2 regions of the Carnobacterium funditum DSM 5970 genome follow, and region 2 is predicted to be linked to the other one. Evidence: predicted binding sites of a transcription regulator. Region 2 holds the regulator's gene; the other holds the start of a gene.
The links. Region 2 encodes LexA, which represses DNA repair genes until DNA is damaged. Its sites were predicted from a motif close to CNAACANNTGTTNG; they were not measured.

Region 1: a site for LexA is predicted at 2,946-2,959, ahead of BR44_RS06150 (Y-family DNA polymerase). Genes of this name have one in related genera too.

Annotation. Positions count from the first base shown of each region.
Region 1 covers NZ_JQLL01000001.1:1,330,696-1,335,104, forward strand. Annotated here, with positions in the region: gene BR44_RS06135 (YjjG family noncanonical pyrimidine nucleotidase) at 1-463, shown strand, start outside; gene BR44_RS06140 (dihydrofolate reductase family protein) at 548-1,084, opposite strand; gene BR44_RS06145 (hypothetical protein) at 1,248-1,607, shown strand; gene BR44_RS06150 (Y-family DNA polymerase) at 1,619-2,893, opposite strand; gene BR44_RS06155 (1-phosphofructokinase family hexose kinase) at 3,071-3,991, opposite strand; gene glmS (glutamine--fructose-6-phosphate transaminase (isomerizing)) at 4,404-4,409, shown strand, end outside.
Region 2 covers NZ_JQLL01000001.1:525,629-530,037, reverse strand. Annotated here, with positions in the region: gene recJ (single-stranded-DNA-specific exonuclease RecJ) at 1-531, shown strand, start outside; gene BR44_RS02305 (adenine phosphoribosyltransferase) at 555-1,067, shown strand; gene lexA (transcriptional repressor LexA) at 1,269-1,892, opposite strand; gene BR44_RS02295 (DUF896 family protein) at 2,053-2,292, shown strand; gene tkt (transketolase) at 2,403-4,397, shown strand.

The sequences.
Region 1 (4,409 bases), 810 kb from region 2:
CAAAGAATTAAACGTAGATATTGATGGTATACTATTTGAACAAAATTACCGACATTTTTTGAATCACGGATATGACTTGGTTGATGGCAGTTTGAAATTATTAAAAGAACTAAGCTCTAGACACTCCATTTATGCCGTTACTAACGGGGTATCAAAAACACAATACCAAAGGATGGGAGCTGCAAAACTATTGCCGTTGTTTAATGATATCTTTGTGTCTGAAGATACAGGTTATCAAAAACCAATGAAACATTATTTCGATTATGTTTTTGAGCGTATTCCAAATTTTTCAATCGAGCAAGCATTAATGATTGGTGATTCTTTAAGTTCCGATATCCTTGGAGGTCAAACGGCTGGCATAGATACTTGTTGGTTTAACCCAAACTTAAAACCATCTAATCCCCTAATTCAACCTACTTACCAAATTACTAAACTTGATGAATTACATGATATCGTAAAATAAAAAAAGCTTTTACCTAAAGATACCTTTTAACTGGTATTTTAAGTAAGAGCTTTTTGCTTTACACAATCTTATTTCAACTACTCACTATTTTTTTCGAGAGTAGATTATTATGACAATTCCTTCATCAACAGTGTATTGTTCTAAATGCAATTCCAAAAGAGGATTCCCATCAGCAAATAACCTCGTACCATTCCCTACAATCACAGGAATCATTCCAATAATGTATTCATCAATCAAATCTTCTTTAATTAAACTATTACAAACACTCGCTCCGCCAAATACCCAAATGTCTTTTCCTGCAATAAGCTTTAAGTCTTTAACCAATGTAGCTAAATCACCATTAAAAAATTCAATATTTTCTGTTTTGGGCTTATCTGTTGAATGAGTTAAAACAACTATCCTTTTACCTGCAAATAACTCGATACTCCCTGATGGCAAATCATTATAAGCTGTTTTTCCGAGTATCAATGTGTCACAAGCATTTAAAAATACCGAAAAACTAAACTGATTATCTGTATTATTCGATTTGTCTCCATCACCGTGTATCCAATCAAATTGATTCTTTTCGTCTACAATTCTTCCATCTAAGCTAATAGCTAAATTTAATATAACTTTTCTCATTTTTCATCCCCTTAATAACGATTTAATTTATCTATACGGTAATGCCATAGAATAAACTTATTCAACCTGTGGATAAGTTTGTGGATAAACTTTTTTTTATTCTCTCTATACAAAAGGAACGTTTGTTCGTATAATGAGAGATGAAACTAAAGGAGGAGAAAAAATGAAATCTATTGGAAATGACTACAACGATCGTAAGATGGCAAAATGGCAAGGTTTTGTTTTATCTGATCATACTGAAATGATGCAGCAATGGAATCACAACAAAACTAAACTTAACTTACCAAAAGAAAAACAAACTCAAGAAGCTATTTCCGAACATCTTTATCAAGCTTTCTTGACAAAAAAACAAATTATTCTCCAGATGGAGTTTCTTTTAAATGGTCTCTATGAAAATGATCTTATTGGTATCATAGTTGGTCAGGAAGAAAATAAAACTTATCTTCAAACTCATTCTGAACTCCTCACTATCGACAGTACCTTAATTCGACATGCAGAAATAGGCAAATCAAAAAAGTGGTAGAGCTCTTATTCTTAACCTTTATGACCGCCAACCAATCCACTTCTTTTGATAGCCGTTGCACCAGAAGTTAAGCTACTAGCATGGACTAACGAGGTGTATCCGTATTTATGCCGAACTTGGTCAATGACTTGATCAATTTTTTCTTTTTGGATTGTTTGTTCAGCTGATTCAAATAGATCTAGCTGTAAATCCGTTTTATCGTGAATTTTTCCACAACTAATAGAAATTTGTCTTACTGGCTCTTGTTGGTAGTAGGTTCTAAATAAATGCAAACAAGTTTCGCTTATTTTTCGACTAGCAGCTGTTGGAAAAATTTTTAATTGATGACTGAAGCCTTTATCGATAATTTCTTTTGAGAATCCAATTGACAAATGAATGACTTCTGCCTCAACATGATGACTCCTCAGCCGAGCAGCCACTTCTTCCGCCATCTCTCTAATAACTACTTCAATCTCTGCTTGTTCGGTGTAATCTCGGTCCAAAATCTGACTTTTCCCATAAGATTTAGAGCGCGTCTGGTACTTTTCAGATAGAATACTTCGATCGATACCGTGCGCATGATAAAAAAGTTGTTCCCCAATTACCCCTTGAACTCGCTTCAAAGCAGAAACATTGTATTGTGACAGCTGATAAACAGAATCGATTCCTAATTTATACAAGTTTTTTGCCGTTTGACTACCTATCCCCCACATCTCTGTAATCGGATGAATACGCCAGATTGTCTTTGTAACATCCTCATAATGCCAAGCGGCTATAAAGTTAGGACTATCCTTTGCTTCATTATCTAATGCTAGTTTAGCCAATAAAGGATTGTCTCCTATACCGATTGCGGTTACTAAGTGCAACCTCTGCCAAATCGCTTGTTGAATCTTTACTGCAATTTCCTTCGTTGATCCAAAAAGCGCATGAGATGAGGTCACATCTAAAAATGATTCATCAATACTATAAATATGCAGGTCCTCACTTGAAATAAATTCTTGAAAGATATCATTTATCATCAAATTTACTTTTAAATATAAACTCATTCTTGGTTCAACTATCTGAATTTTGGAATCTTTTGGGATTTCATACCGTCTAGAGCCCGTTTTGATCCCATATTCTTCTTTTACTCTTGGAGAAGCAGCCAAAACCAGACCCCCTGCTTGATCTGGTTTACTCATGACTACTATATACGACTCTAATGGGTGAATGCCTCTTTTAACGGACTCAACAGACGCAAAAAAAGACTTTACATCAATACACAAAATATCTCGGCAAGGCTCCTTTGAATAATCCAATTGAATCATGTTAGCCGCTCCTTCTCCTTAATTAAATAAGTTGTTTCTCCCTTTGATTATACAAACATATGTTCGCTTAGTAAAGAAAATCTTATTAAATAAGTTTAAAATTATACGCACTTTTCATTTTAGAGGAGACTATCTATTGATAATTTTGTTGTTTTGATACTATTGAGTAGCTAGTTCTTATAATTTTTTAACTGTTACTCTTTTTTGCAATATCTTTGCTTCTTTGACACTAAAGGTTGTACTGTCATTATGCTGAACTTTACTGGCTGCACAAGCACTGGCAAAGGACAGACACTCCGTTAGTGGTCTATTCAATGACAACCCTGATAAAAAGGAACCAACAAAACAATCACCCGCTCCTGTATCATTGACTGCTACAACTTTAGGTGTTGTAACTTGATAAAAATTTCCCGCGTGGCTACAAATACTGCCCTCACTTCCTTGAGAAACGATAACATACTCAACTTTTTTAGCTAACTCTTTTAAATTATCTAACATCGTATTCTCTGAAGATAGAAGTTCTTGGATTTCAAAACGGTTAGGTTTAATAAAATTGACTTCCATATCCACTGCTTTTTTTAGTGCTTCTCCTGATAAATCACAAGCAATAAAACACCCTGTTTTTTTCAATAAATTTAATAATTCCTCTAAATCCTGTAGTTTATAACCTGGTGGTAAAGAACCCGCAATCAATACAATGTCACCTGTTCTCACTTTGCTCTCTATCTGCTCATTTAACAACTCTATATCATAATTTGTTATTTGAAATCCTCTTTCTGTGATTAAAATACTTCCACTAATTCCCGCCTCTAAAATAACATAACTTTCTCTCGTAGCTTTACCATAGACGTCAACTAGATTATGATTAATTCCTTTTTCTGATAGAATTTTTTCTAATTTCCTTTTATTTGTTGTTCCACAAAAACCGAGAGCTTGATTTTCCACATCTAATCGACTCATAGCATAAGAGCCGTGGTGTCCTTTTCCACCTAAATCATAAATGATTTCTTGAAGCCTATTATTTTTTCCCTTTATTAGTGTTCCTTCGAGAAATAGTAAACGGTCAATAGCTGGGTTTAATGTTATCGTGTAAATCATTTTCCCATCCCCTTTTTTTAAATTATTCTTTAAGTTATTGTATCACTTAAAGAGAAGGCTTACATCCATTAACCTTTGATGCACTATTGAAAAACACTACTATATGATTATTTGAGAAGCTGCCTTTACAACAGCTTCTCTTAGTTGCTTTGGTGAAAAATAGGCATCCATCATCTGAACACTTCTTTACGTATATACCAATATTTTAAAAAAGAAACAAATAGTTGACATATCGTCTAATTAATCATATTATTATCCTGTTACCAAAAATATAAATAAAAAATTATGTATAGACCAATATAACGATTTTTTTCGATACACAATAATCTTCTGATGGAATAGCTACGTTATTTTATTGCTGTTCGTTTATTGCTAGTCAAAAAATTATCTAAATAGAAAGAAGGATACGTTAATGTGT
Region 2 (4,409 bases):
GAAAAAATACCGGTAACTGGATATTCTCATTTGATTTCAAACCAAAAAGAAAATAAGCAATTTGAAATGAAAACAACTAAACTCATTTTAGTCGATTGTCCAGATAACTTGACATTATTAAGAGAGCTATTACAAAATAGTGAACCTTCTAACATCTATGTAAGTTTCTTTAATCAAGAAAGTGTATATTTAGAGGGCATACCGAGTCGGATACAATTCTCACATGTTTTTAAATATATTGCATCGCATATGGATATTGACGTAAGACATAAAACGAAAATTTTATCCGGACATTTAAAACTAAAAGAAAATATGCTCATTTTTATAATCTCCGTGTTTTTTGAAGCAGGTTTTGTTACAATACAAGATGGTATTATGAATATTGTATCAAATATTGAAAAAAAAGAATTAATAGATACAAAAGTTTATCAAAAGCGGCTCGAAAAATTTGCTGCAGAAGAAGCTCTCATATACAGTCACTTTGCAGAACTTGAAAAATGGATGAAAATCCAGCTAGAGAAAGAACTGTAAAATCGAAACGGAGGAAGAAATTAATGGATTTAAAAAAATATATAGCTGATGTACCTGATTTTCCAGAGGAAGGGATTATTTTTCGTGATATTTCTCCTTTAATGGCCGATGGCGAAGCTTATCGATTTGCAACAAATGAAATAGTTAGATATGCAAAAGATAAATGCGTAGATATGATTGTAGGACCAGAAGCACGAGGTTTTATCGTGGGCTGTCCAGTAGCTTATGAATTAGGGATTGGATTTGCTCCTGCTCGGAAAAAAGGTAAATTACCGCGTAATACCGTAGAAGTTAGTTATGGTTTAGAATATGGCAATGACGTTTTACAAATTCATAAAGATGCGATTAAACCTGGCCAAAAAGTACTTGTTTGTGATGACTTGCTAGCAACAGGTGGTACCATTGCAGCAACTATCAAGCTTATTGAGCAATTAGGTGGAGAAGTTGTTGGGACAGCCTTTCTAGTGGAGTTAAGTGATTTAAAAGGACGCAATAAAATTGAAGGTTATGATATTTTAGCGTTAATGGAGTACTAAAAAGTTCTTAAATAGATTTCTTTTAACGGACTAAAGGACTCAAAAGATAGCTGATTTTTTTAATGGTTACAAAAAAACACCTCTTTTATCTATGGTTTGTTTTCCATAAATAAAAGAGGTGCATTTTTTATAGCTAAACTTTATCTATCGATACGTTAAAAATAGCATCATTTCTGTTCTGAAATTAAACAATAAGTATGGTTAAAAAATATGGCTACGGTACAAACTGACTACTTTACCAAGAATAGTAACTTCATCTAAAAGAATAGCGCTCATAGAATCATTTTCTGGTTGCAGACGATAATAGCGGTCTTCACGGTAAAATCTTTTGCACGTAGCTTCGTCTTCGTTTGTTAATGCAATAACAATATCGCCATTGTTTGCGCTAGATTGTTTGCGAACAATCACTTCATCACCATCAAAGATACCAGCATTAATCATGCTTTCACCTCTGATTGTCAACATAAAAAGAGTATTGCTTTCTTGTCTTAAATTAGGAGGAAGTGGAAAATAATCAGAAGCTTCTTCAACTGCTAAAATGGGTTCACCAGCAGCTACTGTGCCCAATAAAGGGATTTGTTCTAGTTGAATGCCTAATTTTGTTAGCCCTTTAGAGGTTAATTCAATAGCACGCGGTTTACTAGGGTCTCTTTGTATAAAGCCGTTCTTTTCAAGCCGCGATAAATGGCCGTGAACAGTTGAAGTAGAAGATAGTGAAACAGCTGTTCCAATTTCACGTACTGTTGGCGGGTAACCTTTTAATTTTACTTGGTCATGAATGTATTGCAAAACTTCGATTTGTCTTGATTCTGGTGTTTTACGCATAAATAGATGCACCTCAATTCTTTTATTATTTCTTATTTAGAATAACATAAATCAACCTCTGAATCAAACAAATGTTCGCTAGTGTAAAAAACGATTTTAATGCATAGAGTAATTTTTTTTGGTATAGTATTCAAATAATGAAAATAATGAGGTGAATGAAATGTTATCTAAAGATAAATTAACAAGAATTAACGTTCTAGCAAAAAAATCTAAAAATGAAGGCTTAAGTTTATCGGAACAAACAGAACAAAAAAAACTAAGAGAAGCTTATCTAGCTGCCTTTAGAGGTGGCATGCGTAATCACATTGAAGGATTAAAAGTAGTTGATGAAACTGGGGCTGACGTAACACCAGATAAATTAAAAAAAATTCAAAAAGAAAAAGGTCTTCATGACCGTTAAAGATAAAATAAAGCGGATATTAAATTATTTTTAATAAATTGCATTCAAACGTTGATTTGAATGTTATAAAACAGTAAAATAAAAGTAACATAATTGAGAGGATGATTTAATTGTTTGACAACACTGACCAATTAGCGATTAACACGATTAGAACACTAAGTATGGATGGGGTTCAAAAAGCCAACTCTGGACACCCGGGATTACCAATGGGAGCAGCTCCGATGGCTTATACACTTTGGGCTAAACATTTAAAAGTGAATCCTAAAAATTCAAAATGGGTGAATCGTGATCGCTTCGTTCTTTCTGCAGGACATGGCTCTATCATGCTTTATAGCTTATTACACCTTGCGGGTTACAATGTTTCAATTGATGACTTGAAAAATTTCCGTCAATGGGATAGCAAAACTCCTGGACATCCAGAAGTACATTTAACAGATGGTGTCGAAGCAACAACAGGTCCATTAGGCCAAGGTATTGCAAATGCAGTAGGTATGGCAATGGCAGAGACACATTTAGCAGCAACTTATAATAAAAAAGATTACACAATTGTGGATCATTACACATATGCATTGTGTGGAGACGGAGATTTAATGGAAGGGGTTTCATCTGAAGCAGCTAGTTTGGCTGGTCATTTAGAGCTTGGGAAACTAATTATGCTTTATGATTCAAATGATATTTCTTTAGATGGACCAACATCGAAAGCATTTACCGAAAATGTTGGGCAACGATTTGAAGCCTACAATTGGCAACATATCTTAGTAAAAGATGGTAATGACATTGAAGAAATCAATGCGGCAATCAATGCTGCAAGAGCTGAAACAAAAAAACCTACTATCATTGAAGTAAAAACAATTATCGGTTTTGGCGCACCAAATGAAGGAACTCATAAAGTCCATGGGGCTCCTTTAGGTCCAGAAGGTATTGAAGCAGCTAAAAAAGCTTACGGATGGGAAGGAAAAGATTTCTTTGTTCCAGAAGAAGTAAGCAAACGTTTTGAAGAAGACATGATTAACAAAGGTGCAAATTCAGAAAAAGAATGGCACACATCGTTTAACGAGTATCATACGGCTTATCCTGAACTAGCAAATCAATTTGAACAAGCAATGAATAATGAACTTCCAAAAGATTGGGATAGTGAGTTGCCAAGTTTTTCAGAGGGAGATTCTGCTTTAGCTTCACGTGTTACCAGCAATCAAGTATTAACAGCTATTTCTAAAACTGTTCCCGCTTTTTGGGGTGGTTCTGCAGATTTATCTTCTTCAAATAATACGATGGTAGCAGGTGAAAAAGATTTCCAACCTGGTCAATATGAAGGAAGAAATATTTGGTATGGTGTGCGTGAATTTGCTATGACAGCTGCAGCAAACGGAATTGCTTTACATGGCGGTTCAAAAACTTACGTGGGAACATTCTTCGTTTTTACAGATTATTTAAGAGCGGCCGTTCGTTTAGCAGCAATTTCTAAATTACCAGTAACTTATGTCTTTACACACGATTCAGTTGCCGTTGGAGAAGATGGGCCAACACATGAACCTGTGGAACATCTTTCAAGTTTACGTGGTATGTCTAATTTGACTGTATTGCGTCCTGCTGATGGCAATGAAGTGGTTGCTGCCTGGAAGATTGCACTAACTTCAACAGATCACCCAACAATGTTAGTCTTATCTCGTCAGAATTTACCTGTTTTACCTAAAACAAAAGAATTGGCGCAAGATAATGTTATTAAGGGTGCCTATGTACTTTCTCCACAAGATGGTGAAGTTCCAGAAGGAATTTTAATTGCAACAGGTTCTGAAGTTGCATTAGCAATGGAATCACAAAAAGTTCTTAAAGCAGCCGGAAAAGATGTTTCTGTCGTTTCTATGCCAAGTTTTGATTTGTTTGAAAAACAAAATGCTGCTTACAAAGAATCTGTTCTTCCAAATATAGTTCGTAAACGTGTTTCTATCGAAATGGGTTCAAGTTTCGGATGGGAACGTTATGTAGGATTAGATGGGACTATGATTGCTATTGACAAATATGGTGCAAGTGCACCTGGAGATAAAGTCATCAAAGAATATGGATTTACAGTGGATAATATTATTGAAAAGTACAATGAACTATAAAAGCTAAACCTT